Regions from separate parts of the Jeotgalibacillus haloalkalitolerans genome, predicted to be linked through region 2. Evidence: riboswitches for the same ligand, from Rfam matches in the RefSeq annotation. Region 2 holds a riboswitch; the other holds the start of a gene.
The links. A riboswitch is a leader RNA that binds a small molecule or an ion and turns the genes downstream of it on or off. The one in region 2 is predicted to bind FMN.
Positions count from the first base shown of each region.

Region 1: another riboswitch for FMN. It lies ahead of UFB30_RS01635 (ECF transporter S component); the one in region 2 lies ahead of ribD (bifunctional diaminohydroxyphosphoribosylaminopyrimidine deaminase/5-amino-6-(5-phosphoribosylamino)uracil reductase RibD).

Region 1 is NZ_JAXQNN010000001.1:320,633-331,787, forward strand. It holds gene UFB30_RS01595 (catalase) at 1-1,334, shown strand, start outside; gene UFB30_RS01600 (DEAD/DEAH box helicase) at 1,439-2,872, shown strand; gene iadA (beta-aspartyl-peptidase) at 3,025-4,197, shown strand; gene UFB30_RS01610 (YIP1 family protein) at 4,254-4,865, opposite strand; gene UFB30_RS01615 (ParM/StbA family protein) at 5,194-6,372, shown strand; gene UFB30_RS01620 (hypothetical protein) at 6,383-6,922, shown strand; gene UFB30_RS01625 (hypothetical protein) at 7,240-7,440, opposite strand; gene pepT (peptidase T) at 7,459-8,685, opposite strand; gene UFB30_RS01635 (ECF transporter S component) at 8,765-9,343, opposite strand; FMN riboswitch at 9,478-9,612, opposite strand; gene UFB30_RS01640 (S9 family peptidase) at 9,962-11,155, shown strand, end outside.
Region 2 is NZ_JAXQNN010000002.1:360,131-371,285, forward strand. It holds gene dapF (diaminopimelate epimerase) at 1-589, opposite strand, end outside; gene UFB30_RS06695 (hypothetical protein) at 674-949, shown strand; gene UFB30_RS06700 (NCS2 family permease) at 991-2,280, opposite strand; gene ribH (6,7-dimethyl-8-ribityllumazine synthase) at 2,430-2,900, opposite strand; gene UFB30_RS06710 (bifunctional 3,4-dihydroxy-2-butanone-4-phosphate synthase/GTP cyclohydrolase II) at 2,913-4,106, opposite strand; gene ribE (riboflavin synthase) at 4,128-4,763, opposite strand; gene ribD (bifunctional diaminohydroxyphosphoribosylaminopyrimidine deaminase/5-amino-6-(5-phosphoribosylamino)uracil reductase RibD) at 4,764-5,861, opposite strand; FMN riboswitch at 5,974-6,108, opposite strand; gene UFB30_RS06725 (amidohydrolase) at 6,259-7,380, shown strand; gene UFB30_RS06730 (GNAT family N-acetyltransferase) at 7,673-8,224, shown strand; gene UFB30_RS06735 (SDR family oxidoreductase) at 8,255-8,902, opposite strand; gene murG (undecaprenyldiphospho-muramoylpentapeptide beta-N-acetylglucosaminyltransferase) at 8,996-10,072, opposite strand; gene UFB30_RS06745 (phytoene desaturase family protein) at 10,119-11,155, opposite strand, start outside.

The DNA.
Region 1 (11,155 bases), on a different contig from region 2:
TGAAATTCCACTGGAAGCCTGTACTTGGCACGCATTCAGTCGTATGGGATGAAGCGCAGAAGCTGAACGGGAAAAATCCTGACTTCCATAAAGCGGATCTGTTTGAATCAATTGAAAACGGTGACTACCCTGAATATGAGCTTGGTGTTCAGCTTGTGTCTGAAGAAGATGAATTCAAATTTGATTTTGATGTACTGGATCCGACAAAGCTCTGGCCTGAAGAAGATGTACCGGTACGAATCGTCGGGAAGATGACACTGAACCGCAATCCGGATAACTTCTTTGCAGAAACGGAACAGGTGGCATTCCACCCGGGGCATCTGGTGCCGGGTATTGATTTCACAAATGATCCGCTACTCCAGGGACGTCTATTCTCTTATACAGATACGCAGCTGATCCGTCTTGGCGGTCCGAACTTCCATGAGCTCCCGATTAACCGCCCTGTATGCCCGTTCCATAACAACCAGCGCGACGGTTATGGCAGACAGACCATTAATAAGGGTCAGGTGAGCTATCACAAGAACTCACTTGCGAACAATACGCCGGAGCCTGCCACACCTGAAGAAGGCGGCTTTGAACATTATCAGGAGAAGATGGAAGGACGCAAAGTCCGCGCAAGAAGCGACAGCTTTAAAGACCACTTTTCACAGGCAACGCTTTTCTATAACAGTATGAGTGCGCCTGAAAAAGAGCATATGCAAAACGCATTCAGCTTCGAGCTTGGTAAAGTTGAAAGTGAATCAGTCCGCCGTCAGGTCGTTGATATGTTTGCGAATGTCAGTATGGAACTGGCAAGTGAAGTGGCGAAAAATATTGGCCTTGATGCACCTCAGGGACATGATTCAGGTGTGACAAAATCATCCCCTGCACTGAGCCAGGAAAACACAGTGAAATCTGCAAAGACACGTAAAGTACTGTTGATTGCAGGTGACGGTTTTGAAGGTGATGTACCTTCTATCATTGAAAAGCTTGAGAGTGACGGTGTAGAAGTTGAGGTTGTGAGTGAAATGATGGGTGTACTCAAAGGTGCAGATGGCTCTGAGCTGAAAGTGGATCAGACATTCCTGACAGCCGACTCAGTCCTCTATGATGCACTATACGCAGTAGGTGGCAAGGACCTCAGCAAAAAATTTGTTCAGACGACTTCCTACTTCCTGAATGAAGCGTTTATGCACTTTAAGCCGATTGGTGCAACACACGAAGGAACAAAGTGGCTTGAAGCAAATGATATTGCAGACAGCCCTGGCGTGATCCATGGCAATGATGCGGACAGCTTCACACATTCTTTTGTTGAAGCAATCAAAGCGCACCGTCACTGGAGCCGTGAAGTTTAACTAATATATTTCGAGGAACTGCCCGCACCTTATCTGGTGACGGGCAGTTTTTTCTGTTTCAGCCGTGGTATACTAAACAGCATCACTCAATAAAGGAGCAACACATGACGAACAACTGGCAGCAATTCAATCTCAGCCCTTCAATTTCAGAAGCACTTGAGAAGCTTTCTTATACAGCACCAACAGAAGTACAGGAGCAGGTAATCCCCGCATTAAAAGCCGGGCACGACCTGATGGCAAAAGCCCAGACAGGAAGCGGTAAAACTGCTGCGTATGCAATTCCGATCTGTGACGAAGTCATCTGGGAGGAAAACAAACCACAGGCACTTATCATTACCCCTACACGTGAACTGGCTGATCAGGTCCGTCTTGATGCCCTCGCAATCGGGCGTTTTAAGCGACTGAAAGCTGCAGCTCTATATGGCAGACAGTCTTTTGCCAAGCAGAAGCTTGAGCTGAAACAGAAAACACATATCATCTCAGGGACACCTGGCAGACTGCTTGACCACCTCGAGAAAGGTACCTTTGATCCATCCAAATTAAAATATGTGATCATCGATGAAGCTGATGAATTATTCAACAGAGGATTTATTGAGCAGGTGGAAGCCATTATGGCATTCATGCCAAAAGACAGGCTTACAGGGCTCTTCTCAGCGACTTTCTCTGAAGAAGTAGAGTCATTGGCTGCCAAATGGCTAAAAACGCCTGAGCGCTTCGAGATTGCCTCTCAGCATAAGGTAGAAGATCTGATTCAGCATTTTTACATGAAAACAGAAGAAAAACAGAAGTTTGAGCTGTTGAAGCAGGTAACGATGAGTGAGAACCCGGATACATGCATGATCTTCTGCCGCACACAGGACCGGACAGACGAATTAACCGAAAGACTCGATCGTGCAGGTTATTCATGCGATAAAATTCACGGCGGAATGGTTCAGGAAGAACGTTTTGATGTGATGAATGAATTCAAACGGGGGGACTTCCGTTATTTAATTGCAACAGATATTGCAGCACGCGGAATTGACGTAGCCAACGTATCTTTAGTCGTAAACTATGATCTGCCACTGGAACTGCCTGCATATACGCATAGAAGCGGCAGAACGGGCAGAGCAGGACAGAACGGTAAAGTAGTTTCGTTTGTTGAAGCTGGCCGGGAAGATGACCGTCTGGCAGCCATCATTGAATACACTAATGCGAATCTGATTGAACTTTATTCAGTGCCGCCTGCTGACATTGGCGCTTTCTGGTCCAAAATGGACGAGCAGCAGGAACGGAAAACGGCTGCAATTGAAAAAGTTAGTGAAGATATCCTGAAGATCTACGTGAATGGCGGTAAAAAGAAGAAGCTGAGAGCGGGAGACTTTGTGGGTACAATCACATCAATTGATGGTGTAACTGCAGATGATATTGGCATTATCACCATTGAACCGACCTGTTCTTTTATAGAAATCCATAACGGTAAAGGTCACAAGGTGATCAATGCTTTAAAAGAAACGACAATTAAGGGTAAGAAGCTAAAAGTATATCCAGCGAAAAAGTAAAATAAAACACCGTCACCTGATTTACAGGCAGACGGTGTTTTTATAGATTCCTGAAAAGTTCCTTATACGTTTGTCATTGTCTTCTATGGTGGTAGCTTCCGTGATAAACTTTTAGTTAAATACTTGATTCAGATCGATAGAGGAGGAGCGGCATGTTAACACTTATTAAAAAAGCGGATGTATACAGCCCTGATCATCTTGGTATTAAAGATATTTTAATAGCTGATAAACGTATAGCAGCAATAGAAGATCATATTGATTTACCTCCTCACACGCCAGGACTTACAGTGATCGAGGCTGATGGAAAGATCGCTGTGCCCGGGTTTATTGACTCCCACGTTCACATTATGGGAGGGGGAGGTGAAGGCAGTTATAAAACACGTACACCCGAACTCCAATTAACGGATGCTACACTTGGCGGTGTCACAACGCTTGTAGGCGTAATTGGTACGGATGGGACCACACGTACAATGCCGTCTCTGATTGCCAAGGCAAGAGCGCTTGAGGAAGAAGGGATCACCTGTTATATACATACAGGATCTTATCAGGTACCAGTCAAAACGCTGACAGGGAAGATAGAAGACGATTTAATATTAATCGACCGCGTAATCGGAGCTGGGGAGATAGCGATCTCAGACCACCGTTCCTCACAGCCGACTGTTCAGGAACTTGCTAAAATCGCATCTGCTGCAAGAATTGGCGGTATGCTATCCGGCAAAGCCGGGATTGTTAACATCCACGTAGGTGACAGTTACGATCACCTTACATTGATTGAAGAAGTTGTTGAAACCACAGATATACCGATTAAACAGTTTTATCCGACGCATATAAACCGGAACCCTCACTTATTTGAAGCAGGTATCGAGTTTGCGAAAAAAGGCGGATATGTCGACTTCACAACCAGTACGATTCCAAAGTTTCTCGAGGAAGGCGAAGTAAAGTCCGCTACAGCATTAAGAAAGATGCTTAATGCAGGTGTAGATCCATCCTTAATTACATTTACATCAGATGGCCAGGCAAGCTTACCTGATTTTGATGAAAATGGTGAGTTAATCGGGCTACAGTTAGGGAAAGTAACCTCCTTATTTGAAGCGGTTCATGAAGCAATAACCGTTGAAGGAATTGATCTTAGTACGGCTATCCGGGTCATCACCAGAAACCCTGCAAAGATATTAAAGCTTTCTCAAAAAGGGGAGCTTGCTGAAGGGAAAGATGCGGATATTGTTCTACTAGATCAGCAGAATTATTTAATTGACAGCGTGTTCGCTTTAGGACAGCTAATGGTATCGAATCAGGAGCCTATAATTAAAGGGACATTTGAATAACTATATCAATAAAAGGCTTCTGAAATGCTGCTCAGAAGCCTTTTTTATGATCTGATTTAAATAAAGCTTAACCCTATAATAATAAAAATGACAGGAATTAATAGTATTGCTATGGATATCCCAATCACCAGTGAAACGCCAAGTCCTTTCCAACTTGAAAAGTTGTGCACAACCCCAATCGTTTTACTCGTAATCACAATATTCCAGGTGGTGATGATTAACGTAATCAAGCTTAATAATAGTGATGCGCCAAGTGGCAGTGAAGAATACTCACCCCAGGCAGGTCTCTGGAAGAATTGATCACCATATATCAGAATGAAAACCATTATAATCGGCAGCATGAAAAGATTTGGAATCGCAGTAAGTCCAATTGCCTTTCTCATATCATGCAATGTGCCGCTTCCATTCATCCACTTACCAACCAGTGTATATAACCAGCTTCCCACAAAGAATCCAATGAGTCCGAAAATAGGTCCTGAGATAAGAATTAAAAACGTCACTAATATCAATGATCTGTCTTCTGTGAAACCTGATTCCTGCAGACCGTTTAACGTAGTTGCATATGAAGCTAAAATGAGCAAAATAATCGAGTAATTTTTACTTTTATTTTCTATTACGTATTTTGCTGTGCTTTTTGGTTTAAACCAAACTGAGAAAATTGGATTCATTTAACAGCGCCTCCTTTTACCTACTAGTACGAATGACATTATATTTAGTTTCATATTTTTCCTTAATATAGATAAATACGCATGTGTATACAAAAACGTATACAAGTATACAATTTGTAAACATAATGTATACAATAACGTAAACATGTAAACAAATGTGTACACATGCCTTTATATCAGCGTGTGTACGACTGTGTAAACATGTAAACGGATTTGTATACAACGTATCTGATTTTTCAGTACTTAAGATTGATTGACGTTTACCCTTCTCTTATATAAAGTTAATAGGAGCGGAATATATCCGTAGATTTTTTTCAGGAGGTTTACTATGACTAAATCAAGAATTGCAGCAGTTGATGTTGGAAATGATTCAGTAAAAGCATTATTTGGCCAATCAGACTATGAACTAAATATCCCGAACGTTATTGCAAGAGATCGTGAGGATCGCCCGGTAATCGGAATTGAAGACCTTCACGAGAAAGATCCGCTTGATGGCTTACATATCCGCGTTCACTCCCCTGCCCTGCAGGATAATAACGCAATTTACCGTGTAGGTAACCTTGCTACAAAGAGTGACAATGCGACAGAACTTGACCCGGGCAGCAGCAAATCAGAAGAAGATCAGTCACTAGTAATGTTGTTTGCAAGTATTGCGTTGGATGCAGCGCGCGAAAACAGCGGCTTTGAAGCTAAAAACAACGTGATTGATGCAACATATACTCTGGGAACAGGCTTACCGTTAAGAGAAGTAAAAGAGGGTAAGGACGTAGGTTTCCGTTCACAGCTTCTGGGCTCTGTTCACCAGGTGGAATTCTTAGTGACACCGAAACACCAGGGCAAGAAAGTAAATATCAAATTTGAAGAAGTAAAGGTATATCCTGAAGGATTTGCTGCATTTATTAACCTTGTGATGGACAATGAGGGTAAAATCATTAACCGTGACCTGATCGATAAGCAGATTTTAATCCAGGATATCGGCGGTTTATCAACAGATATCGCTGTTATTCGCAATCGAAATGTTGATGACGATAAGGCTCAGGGCTTTAATCTGGGTGTATCTGAATCTCTTGAAGCAATTCGTGAAGAAATCCGCTCACGCCATGGTGTAGAGCTTGATACACGTCGTGATGTAGTAGATATTATTACGAAGAAAAATGACCGTAACCACATCATGGTGAAGGGCTCACGTACAAGCGTACATGACATCACTGACCGCATCCTTTTGGACCTTGCTAAGAAGGAATACCGTCACCTGCGCAACGTATGGGCAAAGAACTCACAGACAGAGATTTGCTACTTTGTCGGAGGCGGCTCAATGGTATTGAAAGACTACCTAAAAACACTTAATAACAACCTTGATGGCTATAACATTGATTTCTTTGAGGACGAAAAAGAAAGTATCTGGATGATGGCTAACGCTTATCATAAGCTGATCAATGATTTCGTGCGTAAAAACAGTAAGGAAGCTGCTCCTAAGAAAACTGAAGCGAAAGCAGCTTCAAAGTAAGGTGTATTAAATGAGTGGTACGATCAAGAAGGGACAGGCGATTACCTTTCGCCTGCCTTCTGATACACCGGACCATTTGCTGAGGGAATTGCAAAGGCTGAAAGAAGCTGAGAAGAGAAATTTTTCAAGTAAAATTGCAGAATTTGCACTTGAAGGTCTCGGTAAGAACTCTCAGAAAGAAAGAGAGACGATTACCGTACCAATCCCAAAACAGCTATCCAAAGAACAGCGGGCATGGCTCAGACATGCACACTCTGAAGCGCTGCTTGGTAATATCGTCTATCAGCTTCTGAATGATCCGGTCAGGGCTACAGCGATCCTGGCATCGATGAACAGTACTTCTCTGTCAGTAGATGAGGCACTTTACCTGCAGGAAGAAGAACAACCTGAAGGAGCGCCTCAGCCTGCACCACCTGTACAGCAGGACCCTGAATTTGATGACCTCGACTCAATTGATTCCATTGAAATTGAGCGAGAAGAGGTTCAGGAAGAAAAAGAAGAAGACTTAGATGACCTATTAGGAAGTTTCTTGGATAAAATGAATAAATAAATGATTAAAAAGGAATCTATTGGAATAGATTCCTTTTTAATTTATTAATTAATTTACATATTTTATAAAAATATTAATATAAATTTATAGTTATAGCTACTGAAGTGGAATGAGAAAAGAGAACATTTATTAAAAACAGGCTGATTATTAAATTTACATTTAGTGAAACGGAGCGTAAGGCGGCGACTCCGGGACGATTAGTTGGAAGCTGAGACTCTGAGGAGGCTCAGCAACAACCGTCCGGAAAGCGTCCCCGCCTGAAGTACAGTGAAACGATTAAAAAAAGCGAGACAATTTACATGTCCCGCCTTCTAATATTATTCTTCCAAACGGCCCTCTTCTTTCAACTTCCTGCGTCTGCTGTTCATAAATAAAATAACAGCACCAACTGTAGAAAAGAACAAAACCATGTAATCAAATGGCACAGGTTCATCTTTCGTTACAATCAGATAAAAAATCCTGATTGAATTAATCAGCAAAACCACACTTAAAATTAAATCAAGTTTTCTTAAATCCACGATGTACCCCTTTCGAAATTACTTATCCACATGTGGAAAACGTTTAGCGATTTCAACAATCACCTGAGACGCTTTTTCCATGTTATCCACAGAGATATACTCAAATTTCCCGTGGAAGTTCTCTCCACCAGTGAAAACGTTTGGTGTCGGCAGTCCCATATAGGATAACTGAGACCCATCTGTACCACCGCGGATTGGCTCAATGATCGCATCAATGCCAAGTGAATTCATTGCTTCTTCAGCGATATCCACGATAAATCGAACGGGTTCGATCTTTTCACGCATGTTGTAATACTGGTCTTCAATCGTAATTTCCACTGTACCTTCACCGTGTTTAGCGTTTACTTCATCAGCTGTGCGCTGCAGCGTAGATTTACGTTTCTCAAACTTTTCCCGGTCGTGGTCACGGATAATGTATTGAAGCTCCGTTTTTTCCACATCTCCATTCATCTGCATCAGATGAAAGAAGCCTTCGTAGCCGGCTGTAAATTCAGGTGCTTCATTTAAAGGAAGTGATTGATTCAATTCCATTGCAATCTTTAATGAATTGACCATCTTATTTTTTGCCGTTCCCGGGTGGACGTTTGTACCGTGAATCGTTAATTTCGCGCCGGCTGCGTTGAAACTTTCATATTGAAGCTCTCCAAGCGGACCGCCATCGATTGTGTAAGCATAGTCAGCGTCAAAACGCTTTACATCAAACTTATGTGGGCCGCGGCCGATTTCTTCATCCGGTGTAAAAGCAACGCGGATTCTGCCGTGCTTAATGTCAGGGTTTTGCACCAGATGCTCCATCGCGGTCATAATTTCAGCAATACCCGCTTTATTGTCAGCACCTAACAGTGTTGTGCCGTCAGTTGTAATCAGCGTATGCCCTTTATATTTACTCAGTTCCGGAAATTCAGCGGGAGACATGGTTACTTTTTCATTCAATTGAATATCTCCACCACTATATTCAACAACCTGAGGATTTACGTTAGTGCCTGTAAAATCAGTTGCTGTATCTACGTGTGCTAGGAACCCGATTGTCGGGATATCTCCTTCTATGTTTGCAGGGAGTGTTGCCATCAGGTAGCCGTGATCATCCACTTCAACCTCTTCAAGTCCGATTTCTTTTAACTCTTTTTCTAAATGACGAATCAGATCCCATTGCTTCTCAGTGGAAGGTGTTGAAGGGGAGTCCGGATCTGATTGAGTATCAATTTTTGCATATGTAATCAAACGGTCCATTAGTTTCTTTTGCATGAGTAACCTCCAGCATTTTTCTTTATTATAGCATGTAAAAGCACCAGTCAGTAATAACGCCTGACTGGTGCCTGATTGATTAAACGGGGCCGGTCTGCATAGATTGCTGACGGATCCACGGCTTTAATTTTACGAATAACGGAATAAACAGTGCTGCAACACATGCTGATTTGATTAAGTTAAACGGAATAATTGCGCCGGTTGTCAGTCCTAACTTAACAGCAGGATCAAGCATGTAATCCATTCCAAAGAACCACGCGTATGCAGGCAGAATCAAAAAGTAATTCAATACTGCAAGCAGCAGAACCATTAGTACAGTTCCGGCAACAAGCCCTTTAGCCAATGCACCTTTTGTTTTGCGTTTGTGGTAGAAGAATGCGACCGGCAGGATAAATGCACACCCTGCAATAAAGTTCGACAGTTCGCCGATTGGTACGCCGCTTCCTTTGAAAAGGTAATACAGAATGTTTTTGAGTGCCTCCACAATCACACCAGCCATTGGTGAAAACATGATTGCTGCGAGTAAAGCCGGCACGTCACTGAAGTCAATTTTCAAAAAATCCGGTAAAAACGGAAGTGGAAAATTGAGCATCATCAGTAAAAATGCCACTGCGCTAAGCATGGATAGCTTAACTAAAAGTTGTGTGTTTTTTAACATGAGTAGCTCCTGTCCTCGTTCCACACAGAAGTTTCGGCATCGTACACAAATAAACCCTGCAGATTCGGCGCAATCAGCAGGGAGAATTCAGCACGAAATAAAGGGTCAGCTTTTCGCAAATCCCTTATTCTTGCCTCCATCTTCTCCCATCCAGACTATACTGTCGGCCTCCGGTTCTCACGGAGTCAGCAAATAGCTCCCTATTCGCTCGCGGGCTCATTCTTACATTTACCGCCGGTCGGGAATTTCACCCTGCCCTGAAGATGGAACGATATTTAGTTTAGGATTTTAGTATAGCGCAATGTGAATGGGTATTCAATTTAAAAGTTTCGGGCGGGTTAGGCGTTTATCATATTGCATCTCTCTAAGCATGAATGTCGTATGAATCCGTTTGAAGGCTGTATCCGGCAAGTTGAGGTAGCGATACACCCGGGTTGAGTGACGTATTCAGACGGTTGAAGTAGGTCTTCACTTTTTCGAATGCTCTATACTACAATTTGACTACAAAAGCAGGGGTCAGTATGAACTCATTTCTACTAATTTTATCTAAAAAAAGGAGTTTACTATAAAACAATCGAATATTACGTAGAACGAAACAAACAGGGAGGACTTTAATCGATGATCAATTTCAGACAGCCGGATGTTGAAAATTTTTTTCAGACGTTCGGCATTCAGACATTTACAGTGAATAAAGAGGAAACACAGCTCGTTTTCAGCACAAATTTAAATGGAAAATATAATCTTTGGGCAATGGACCTGCCAAATGCATTTCCATATCCGCTCAGCTTTCATAATCAGAGCTGTTCAGAACTTGCATACGACAAGCAGGGGCGCTACATTCTCGCAGTGATGGATCAGGATGGTGATGAAAACGGTCAGATCTATGCGGTGCCGCCAAAGGGTGGAAGTCTTGAACCGCTGCGCACACATGAAGGCGCGCGCCATATGGGACTGAACCTGAGTAAAGATGGTGAAAGGCTGTATTATACATCAACAAAGGAAGATCAGACTTATCTGAAATCCTATTGCTATGATTTAAAAGAGGATGCAGAAAAAGTCATTCATGAAGGAAAAGATGCCGCGACGTATCTTGCAGCAAAAAGTCCTGATGAACAGGCAATTGTCTATGTAAAGCATTATGCAAATACTTACGTGCTGGCTTTTGTGAAAAAGGATGGTCAGGAGGTTTATCTGACACCAGATCGAGAAGAACAGCATACGGTTTCAGGCGTGGAATTCGTTTCAGATCACCTGATTTATTTTACAACCAATTATGGAGAAGATTTCTCTTACCTTGCACGCTTTAACCTGGAAGATGAATCATTTGAAAAAGTTGCTGCGATTGAAAAAGAGGAGTTCGACGATGTCTACTATGATCAATCCTCAAACAGCCTTTATATCAGGGCTGAAAAAGGTGTGAAAGATAAGCTGTATCAGTTTGACCTGAAAGAAGAAAAGTTAAACGGAATTGATATCCCGACAACTGAAATCGCAGGACTGAAAGTAGCTGACTCAGGCAACCTTTATCTTGCAGGCCGAACCGCTGTCAGACCGGCTAACATTTATATGAGAAAAGACGGGCAGTGGAAGCAGCTGACAAAGTATAACGTGCCGGGGGTGAAGGAAGAAGAAATGGCAGAGCCTGAGCTTCATACTTACAAGTCATTCGATGGACTGGAAATTGAAGCGCAGTTCTTTAAAGCGAAACCTGAAAACAGTAATGGACACGTCATTCTATGGCCGCATGGAGGACCACAGGCGGCGGAGCGTGCGACTTTCCGTTCACTGTTTCAATTCCTTGTCTACCGAGGA
Region 2 (11,155 bases):
CGCCGTCAGTAAACCATTCATTTTCGCTGTTAAAAGAGGTTGCCAGCTTTTCCTGGCTGTCTGAGTTAATCATTTCAACCGGGACATTGGTAATAACATGCGGGTTAGGAACAGCGATTGCAGTGTACAGACAATCCTTTTCCCATTCTGGAACAGGCTCTAATATCAGTTGTTTTTTTTGCCCAAGCTTTAATGGCAGAGATTCCAAATCAAACAATACCGGGGAAATTTCCACAGAATAAGTTGGAATATCTCCGTACAGTTCGTCAACCTGTTCAACATGCAGAACCGCTTTCATTGTTTCCACCTCAAAAGATTCAACCTGATCTCTTTCGGCAATGTATCTGGCTGCACACCTTAAACCGTTTCCACACATTGATGCTTCTGAGCCATCAGAATTAAACACTCTCATCTTTGCCTGCGCTTTAACGCTTTCAGAGATAAATAAAAGTCCATCTGTCTGAGTATCCACACACAGTTTTTTTGTCCATGCTGCTCTAGCCTCATCTGAAGGCTTAAATTGGATATCTTTTTCATCTATTATGATAAAATTATTTTTAGATCCATGTGACTGAATTGCTGAAATCATACGGTACAGCTCCTTATCATAAACATTGTTTTTAAATACAATGCCACAAATAGCGAAAACGTGCAATCGAACAGGGGGAATTTCATGAATCAGGACGACGTAAAATTCCGCTTTGAAGTGTTGGAAGTAATGGAAACAGAGGGCGGTTATCGAATTAATGTGGATGTTCAGGTGAGGTGGCTTAAAGAGACTGTCTATCACGGACCGGTTCATGTTGAGATGAATCAGATCGGCATTTTTCCATCACCTTCTGATCTTGCATTAGCCTCTCCATATAAAGGCGTCCGCGGCAAACTCGGAGCTGAGATTAAGCGGTACATCAAAATCCAGAGAAAATTCATACCTGAACTTGCAAATTAAAACAGGGACCCGCCACCGGGTCCCTGTTTTAGCTTTTATGATTAAATTCCCGGCAGAAAATGCAGAATAAAATAGACCAGGAATAAAATTGAGATAATTAATAACGGTACTGAGACTTCTTTCCACTTCCCGGTAACAAACTTTAATAATGGATAAAGGATAAACCCGATTGCAATACCATCCGCAATACTATAAGTGAATGGAATCATCACAATCAGCATAATCGATGGAATTGATTCAGTGAAATCTTCCATATTCATATGTCTCATTTGCTGAATCATTAAGATCCCGATAATAATCAGAATAGGTGCAATTGCGTGATCCGGAATATAGCCCATAAAAGGAATAAACGCTGCTGAGGCAATAAACAACACACCTACAGTCAGCGATGTTAAACCTGTTCTCCCGCCAGCCGCCATTGAGGCTGTTGATTCAACGGTTGAGACAGTTGGACTTGAACCGAGTATGCCGGAACTGAATGCTGATAGCGCATTCGCTTTCAGTGCACCCGGATATTTTTCAGGCCTTTTAATAAACGAAGTATGACCGTGAACAAGACCGATATTTTCAAACACTAATACCATCGTCATTGAGAAAACGGCGATCCAGAAAGGAACCTGCAGCCAGCTGTCAAAGGAAAGCTGGAACCATACAACCGAATCTGCTGATAATGCAGAGCTTCCTGCGCTCTCCGGTGTAATGCCCATCACGAATGCAAGCCCCGTTCCAAAAAGAATGGTCCATAAAAAGTGTCCCGGTACATTTTTAATAAATAACACCAGTGCTACCAGCAATGTAATGATGGTTGCCAATGCCTGAGGCTCATTAAAATGTCCAATCGCAAGGATAGAATTGTCTCCCTGGATGACCAGAGACCCTTTTTCAAGTCCGATTAATAGTAAAAAGAAACCAAGACCGACTGTGATGGCATCCTTCAGTGACTGGGGAATTGCTTCACTTAATACACCTGATAACTTTGTAAATGCGACAATTACAAATAACAGTCCTGAGAATGTCACAATTGTTAAAGCTTCCTGCCATGTGAAGCCCATTGATTGAACCAGTGTATAGGTAAACATAGCATTAATGCCCATACCCGGAACTAAAATAATCGGTGCCTTACCAATGAAAGCCATCAGAATACATCCTAATGCACTCACTGCAATGGTTGCGATAACAGCACCTTCAAATGGCATACCGGATTCAGATAAAATCAGTGCATTCACAGCTACGATATACACGATTGTAAAAAATCCGATTACGCCTGCGGTCACTTCTTTTTTAACTGAAGTGCCATGTTGTTCTAACTCAAAAAATCCTCCTGATTTCATTATATAGCCTGCCTTTGCAAGCGCCCTCTCCCTACCCGCTCATACCGGTATACGGCGAGCCACAAGAATCTATTATACGATGTTATGACATACCTGTCATCCTTTTGGCATGAAAAAACCGGCTATCATGAAGATAACCGGTGAATTTTTTAAACATCCATTCTTTTAAACAAGCTTGCCATCTCGATCGCAGCTGTAGCAGCTTCCCAGCCTTTGTTTCCAGCCTTCGTACCGGCACGCTCAATGGCCTGCTCAATTGTATCAGTAGTCAGAACGCCAAAAATGACAGGCATTCCTTCGTCAAGCGCTACTTTAGCAACTCCTTTTGACACTTCGTTACTCACATATTCGAAGTGTGGTGTTGCCCCGCGGATGACTGTTCCGAGCGTGATGACAGCATCATATTTTCCTGACTTTGCAAGCCGCTGAGTGACCACAGGTATTTCAAAAACGCCAGGTACCCACGCAACAGATACATCCGCTTCTTCAACACCATGTCTTTTAAGTGCATCTTCCGCACCGCTCAATAATTTACCTGTAATGAATTCATTGAATCTGCTTACGACAATTGCCACTTTTAATCCTGACCCTGATAAATGTCCTTCATATACTTTTTTCATTTGATATTCCTCCTATAGATTCAGCATGTGTCCAAGTTTAGATTTTTTTGTTTCAAGATATTTTGCATTTTGTTCTTTAGTCGGCATTTGAATCGCTACACGATCCGTCACTTCAAGACCATAGCCTTTAACACCTGCAATTTTTCTTGGATTATTTGTTAATAATCTCATTTTTGTAACGCCAAGATCCTTAAGAATCTGTGCACCAATCCCGTAGTCTCTCAGATCAGCTGCGAACCCCAGCTTATGATTCGCTTCAACTGTATCAAGTCCCTCTTCCTGAAGCTTGTAAGCTTTCAGCTTGTTGACAAGACCAATTCCTCTTCCTTCCTGACGCATATAAAGAAGGATGCCGTTCCCTTCACGCTCAATCTGGGAAAGAGCAGCGTAAAGCTGGGGCCCGCAGTCACAGCGGTTTGAACCGAATACATCTCCAGTCAGACATTCTGAATGTACTCTGACTAAAACAGGTTCACCTGCTTTAATGTCTCCCTTAACCAGGGCAACGTGTTCCTGACCTGTTAGAATTTCAGTGTATGCTACAGCCTGGAATTCTCCAAATTCTGTTGGCATGAACGTTTCTACTTCTCTTTTGACGAGCTGCTCTTTATTTCTTCTGTAGGCAATTAAATCTTCAATTGTAATGAGCTTCAGGTCAAACTTCTTTGCGATTTCCTGCAGTTGAGGCACCCTTGCCATTGTGCCATCTTCATTAATTATTTCACAAATGACACCTGAAGGCTTTGAACCGCTTAATATAGCAAGATCGACAGCTGCTTCAGTGTGACCGGCTCTTTTCAGCACGCCGCCCTTTTTTGCAACCAGCGGGAAAATGTGACCCGGTCTTTTAAAATCTGCTGCGTTAGCCCTTTCATTAATTAACTCTCTTACAGTCAATGCTCTCTCAGGAGCACTGATTCCTGTCGTTGTATCCTTATGATCCACGCTGACTGTAAAAGCAGTACCGTGTGAATCCGTATTTGTATCTGTCATCGGCTTCAGCTGCAACTCTTCAGCACGCTCTTCTGTAATCGGCGTACAGACCAGACCGCGGCCTTCAGTGATCATAAAGTTAATCATTTCAGGTGTTGCTTTTTCGGATAACCCGATAAAATCCCCCTCATTTTCACGGTCCTCGTCATCCACTACAATCACAGGTTTACCGTTTCTGAGATCTTCTAGTGCCTCTTCAATTGTATTAAACATATCATCATGCCTCCTGTATCGTTACATAAATCCATTCTCTTTTAAGTATGACTCATCTATCCCATTCGTTTGTGGATGCATCAGATTCTGCACATATTTTGCAATCATGTCACACTCTATATTTACTTTGCTGCCTGGAGATTTCGAGGCAATAATCGTATCATCTGCCGTCTGTGGAATCAGTGAGATCATAAACGAATTCTTTTTAACATCGAAGACAGTCAATGACGTGCCATCAACCGCCACAGAGCCCTTCATCATAAAGTATTTAATCAATTCATCCGGCACCTGAATATAAATATAAATCGCGTTTTCTTCTTTTTTCATCGATTGTATCACACCGGTTCCATCTACATGCCCGCTTACAAAATGACCACCAAAACGTCCGCCGGCAGCCATCGCACGCTCCAGGTTCACTTTAGATCCTTTTTTTAGTTCATGCAGTGTCGTCGACTTCATCGTTTCGGGCATGACATCAACAGAAAACTGATGATCTGACAGGCTGGTTACTGTCAGACAGACACCGTTGATGGCAATGCTGTCACCAATTTTAGCGTCATTGAGTATGCTGCTGCAGGTAATGGTAAGAATCATGGAATTTTTTCCTTTTTGAAGGTTATGGACCGTGCCGACTTCTTCAATTAAACCAGTAAACATTTATTCATCTCCCTTTGGACTTGCAATCACTTTAATGTCAGAACCAATCATTTCAACATGCTCAATCGTTAAATTGAATGCCTCATCCATCAATTGGATTCCATTGCCGCCTATCACTCCTTTTGCATCCCGTCCTGTTATCAGTTTAGGTGCAATATAAGTGATAAAGCGGTTAACTGCCTTTGCTTCAATAAATGAAGCGTGGATTTCACTCCCGCCTTCTACATATACTGAATGGATATCATTTTTAAACAGATAAGTCAGCACAGATTGAACCTGAATCGATTCCTGATTCATCCTGCAGACATTCACGTTCACTAACCCATTTAGTTCGCGCTCTTTCTCTTTATCTGCATTCCTGCCGCAAATGATAAACACTTCAGCTTCACCATCATGCAATAACTTTGATTGCAATGGAATTGTGAGTTTTGTATCCAGTATGACTCTTTTCGGGGATACTCCTCCTTCCGGAAGTCTTACAGTTAACGAGGGATTATCCCGCTTTACTGTGTTAACCCCTACAAGAATCGCATCATGCATGTGTCTGTCCCGGTGAACGTCTTCCCTGGCAGCACGACCCGTCACCCATTTACTGTGCCCGGAATTAGTAGCAGTTTTCCCATCCAGGGACATTGCTGTTTTTAAAGTGATAAAAGGTTTTTTATACTTCATTGCGTAAAAGAAATACTCATTCAGCTTATCTGTTTCTGTCTGGCAGACACCTGTTGTTACATCAATTCCGGCTTTTTTCAGCTTCCCGATTCCGGTTCCTGATACTTTCGGATTGGGGTCCACACTGCCAATGACAACCCGCTTCACTTTCTTCTCAATAATTAAATCTGCACAGGGCGGTGTTTTCCCAAAATGTGAGCATGGTTCAAGCGTGACGTATATAGTTGAGCCCTCAGCATGACTGCCGGCCATTTGCAGCGCATACACTTCAGCATGTGCTTCTCCCGGCTTTAAGTGAGCCCCCATACCGACAACTCTTCCATCTTTCACGACTACACTGCCTACTGCAGGGTTTGGCGAGGTTTGTCCCTGAGCAGCAGAAGCGAGATTAATTGCAGTTTTCATCCATTTTTCATCCAAATGCATCATCTCCCCATAACGTCCATACAAGTCCTGTCAATTAAATATAAAAAAACTCCCTTGATCTTAGGGAGTTTAATCATGACGAAATAAGCGTTCAACATTTCTGTTAAAACGCAATTCCTTTCTCCCATCCAGACTTTAACTGTCGGCTTTGGAATTTCACCAAATCCACCGGTAACACCGGGTCACGGACTAAGAGCACATGCTCATCACCGCCGGTAGGGAATTTCACCCTGCCCCGAAAGGTACGTTATTTTATTGTCTTACTATTATGTCGGATTTCGCTCACATTTGTAAAGGAAACAGTGTTCAAATTAAGATTCTTTCTGAAAATTCTTTTCTCTTTAAAATGATTAAAGTAGAATTAAGGTATAAATTATTCTTTAAGGAGGGCTGTCATATGAAGGTTTTGCTCAAAGATGCAGTCGTATATCCAATTACTGCTTCAATGATTCAATACGGTGATGTATTAATTGAGAATGGAATCATAAAAGAAGTGAACGATACAATTTCAGGGCATCAGGATGCTAAGGTGATTGATTGCTCCGGACAGCATTTAACACCCGGACTAATCGATGTGCATACGCATCTTGGCCTTTATGATGAAGGGACCGGCTGGGCTGGTAATGATGCGAACGAATCAATTGAACCGATGACACCTCACATCCGTGCAATTGACGGGGTATATCCTCTCGATGAAGGTTTTTTCAATGCCCGGTCACATGGTGTGACGACGGTGAATATACTGCCGGGAAGTGCGAATGTGATCGGAGGTATTACAGCCATTATTAAGACCAACGGGAAAACCGTGCAATCAATGATTGTGAATCCGGAATCCGGACTCAAAATGGCACTTGGTGAAAATCCTAAACGGATGCATTCCAGCGGTTCAAATGATTCGATTACGCGAATGGGTATTATGGGTATGTTAAGAGAACAGCTGTATCTGGCAAAAAACTTTGATGGAACAAACGATCTTCGTCTCAGTGCCCTTCAAAAGGCCTTAAGCAGGGAAATCCCTGTCAGGATTCATGCTCATCGTGCTGATGATATTGTGACAGCGATCAGACTTGCAGAAGAGTTTGACCTTGATCTGCGTATTGAACATTGTACTGAAGGACATCTGATTACAGAAGAAGTAAAAAGGTCAGGAGCTAAAGTGTGTGTAGGACCAACATTCACACGTAAGTCAAAAGTTGAGCTGAGAAATAAATCGTGGAAAACGTATCAGGTTTTATCTGACGCCGGAATTGAAGTCTCCATCACAACAGACCACCCTTATACTCCTATCCAATATTTAAACGTGTGTGCTGCAATTGCAGTAAGAGAAGGATTATCCATTCAGGCAGCACTCGAAGCCATTACAATTAATCCTGCGCGAAACCTTGGAATTGATCAGAAAATCGGCAGTATAGAGCCCGGAAAAGAAGCTGATCTGGTCTTATGGAGCGAGCACCCGCTACATTTTATGTCTTCTCCTGTATTCACGATGATCAAAGGGGAAATCGTCTATCAGGCCTGAAAAAATTATTTTTAAATAAGGCAAAAAAACTATTCTCAAACCAATAAAAATTTTGTATGATTTAGATGCAAAGATGTAGAAGAAACTGAATAAGTTTACGATACAAAGATGCCATAAGACTGTCATATGAGTCTGTTATGGAGGGAAGGCAAATGGTGCGCCACCAGCTGATCAGCTGGTTCTAGTGGGTTCGATTCCCACCCCGAAATTTTTTATGAACGCAATGAAAAATTTCGAGGGTGGTGTACTACAGTTCCTGTCAGGATACTGCCCTTTTTTGGAGGGCAAAACCATGATTAAAAAACGTGACGTACACGAGAGCCAGGCTCTGTTTGAGCTAATGACGCATCCCGACGTATTCCCATATGTCAGACAAAAAGCTTCATCTTCTGAAGAATTATTGTTTATGATTAAACAAATGATTGAAGCTGAAGAACGCGGTGAAATTATTTCAAGAACCATTCTTGATGAATGGGGAAATCCCGCAGGTACGATCAGTTTATTTGATGTGCAGAATAATAGTGGATTTTTAGGCACTTGGCTTGGAAAGCCTTATCACGGTCTGGGTTATAATCAGGCTGCAAAAGAAGCTTTTTTCAATGAGCTCTTTTACGAACTTGGAATCGAAAACGTCTATCTGAGAATCAGAAAAACGAATGTGAGATCACAAAAGGCTGCTGAGAAGCTTCCTTACGTAGTCTCTGCCAATGAAACGAATAAAGCTTTATATAATGAAATTAATAAAGAAGAAGATCTATTTAATCTGTATGTCATTTCAAAAGACTTATATACACTTGTCCACATGCGTACACAGGATGAAACTGAAAATGCACTGGAAGCATAAAAATCACCGGACCTTTGCCCGGTGATTTTTTTATGCTCTATTTAATGCTGTGATCATATCTTCTTCATCATTTAAAATTTCAACCGCTTTATTGTTCAGATTCTCATGATCGAGTGCCAAAACCAGCACTTCCGCTACATCGCTTCTTGTAATCTCACCCTGCCTGTCATCAAGCACTTCAGCAGCTCTGATTTTATCTGTTCCTTTTTCATCAGTAAGCAGTCCGGGTCTGATAATTGAGTAATTTAATCCGCTATTTTCAAGGTGCTGATCAGCTGCATGCTTCGCTTTGTAATAATCTTCCATATCATCACTTATATCCATGGATGATAAATCACCTGCGCCTATTGCGCTCAGCATGACGAATTTTTTTACACCTTTTTTAACAGCAAGATCGATTGCTTTAATCGCACCTTCTTCATCAACTGATTTAGTCTTCTCAGGTCCCGTATGGCCTCCCGACCCGGCTGCGAAAATAACCGCATCAACCTCTTCATATGCTTTTTCAAAATCACCTTCAAGGTTACCCAATACAGGCAGTCCGCCAAGCTTTTCAATTTCCCCGAACTGTGATTCTGTTCTGACCATACCTCTTGCATAATATTTATTTTTTTTAGCCAGCTTATCAACCGTTAATCTTCCTGTTGTACCATTTGCACCGATTACAAGAACATCCATTATATGATTCCTCCATTTCATGTAATGGTTCTCTTTTCCCGATCTGAAAACTGATAAACGGATGACCGGACATATGAAAAAACAGCGGACAAATTAATGTCCGCTGTTTTTAGATAACCTTGTGATTTCTTCAGCCATTTGACTGATTGTATATGATGTTGGTGCCTCATCCATTTTTTCAATCATGGTCCACTGCTGATCTCTTAACTGTCTGACAGCAGTCAGCAGTGTCTCAGTTGTTAATTCTTCTTCTTCAAGCTTTAATGCAAACCCCTGTTGAACAAATGAATTTGCATTCAGAATCTGATCTCCCCTGCTCGCTTCTTTTGAGAGCGGGATCAGAATCATTGGTTTTTTTAATGCAAGAAATTCAAATATAGAGTTAGAACCCGCCCTTGAAATGACTAAGTCAGATGCGGCAATCAGGTCGGGCAGTTCATTGGAAACAAATTCATATTGAATGTAATCAGGATGATCATTTTTGATCACATTTCCTTTTCCGCATAGATGAATGATTGAATAATGTTCAATTAAATCAGGCAATGCATCCCGGACTGTTTCATTAATACCTTTTGCACCTAGGCTTCCACCCATAATCAGGATCACGGGTTTTTTCTGGTCAAGCCCTGCAAACGTCATACCTTTTTCTCTTTTACCGCTGAAAAGCTCCTCACGGATGACGGCTCCTGCACACGTGGATTTTTCTGCTGGTACATATTGAAGTGTTTCTTTAAAAGTCGTGTAAATCTTAGTGGCAAAAGGCATTGCCAGCTTATTTGCAAGTCCTGGCGTTACATCAGATTCATGGATTGCCACCGGGACTCCAGCCATTTTAGCAGCAAGTAATACAGGGACAGAAACAAATCCGCCTTTTGAAAAAATCACATCAGGTTTGATCTTTTTAATTTTCATATATGCCTGTACCGTTCCTGCTAAAACACGGAAAGGATCTGTAAAGTTTTTCAGAGAGAAATATCTTCTTAATTTCCCGCTTGAAATCCCGTAATAGGGAACATCCGGGAATTTTTCAGTTATAATATCTTTTTCAATTCCATCATGTGACCCGATATAGGACACCTGCCATTTATTTTTCAGAAATTCAGGGATAAGTGCAGTGTTCACTGAGACGTGACCTGCTGATCCTCCACCGGTAAATAATATTTTATTCATGTGATACTCCAATCTAAAAGTTCATTACCAATCTATTATACCTGAATCAGTTGAAACGAAAAGAGCCGTTTCCCTTTATAATTGAATCTGCTACATTCAGCCCACTCATGACTACCATTGGAGATCCTCCTCCGGGGTGTGTGGACCCACCGGTATAATAAAGGTTGTGAATAAATTTACTCTTATTTCCCGGTCTTAAAAAAGCATCTTTCATTGAGTTCGATGAAATTCCGTAAATTGAACCTTTGTAGGCATGAAAAAGATGTTTTAGCGAATCAGGTGTAAATAACTTCTCACATTCAAGTTGTTCACGGATTGGAATCCCCTTCTTTTCAAGTGTACGGTAAACCTTCTCTTTATATGAATGAATATCCGGTATGTGTGCTGCAGGTGCATTGATCAGAATAAATAAGTTACTGCCCTTTGATACCGTTCTGTCTGTATATGCACTGTGACTGATATAAATTGTTGGATCATCAGGCAATTTTTTATGTTTGAAAATATCCTCAAATTCCTTGTTGTAATCCTCAGGGAAATATACCTGATGATGATGAATATCAGGCTGAAATTCTTTCAGGCCGGCCAGAATAACAAAAGCAGAAATTGAAGGTTCATATTGATCAAGCTTTTGATCCGGTAAGCCTGGACGGTCGGCTTCCTTGATCAGATTTTTTGTGGAAGTGACATAGTCACCATTTATCACAATTTGATCAAATTCAAAAATTGTTCCGCTATCAGTTATTAAGCCATATGCAGTTTTTTCTTCTACCAACAGTTCTTTGACGGTTTCATTGTAAAGGATTTTGCCGCCAAGCCTGTTGAATACATCTTCAAATGCCTCAGCAATTTTTGTATTCCCACCCTTAACGGTAAAAACACCTGACACCATTTCAAGATACCCAATCATCGCAAACGTTGCAGGACTCTTGTATGGGGATGAACCGATATATGTAGCATAGCGATTAAAGACTTTTTGCAGATCAGGATGGGAAAAGTATTTCTGATTAAAATGAGCCAGCTTTTCAAAAGGTCTCACACGCATAAATGCTTTTGCCATTTCGGGATCCATGAAATCTTTCAGCG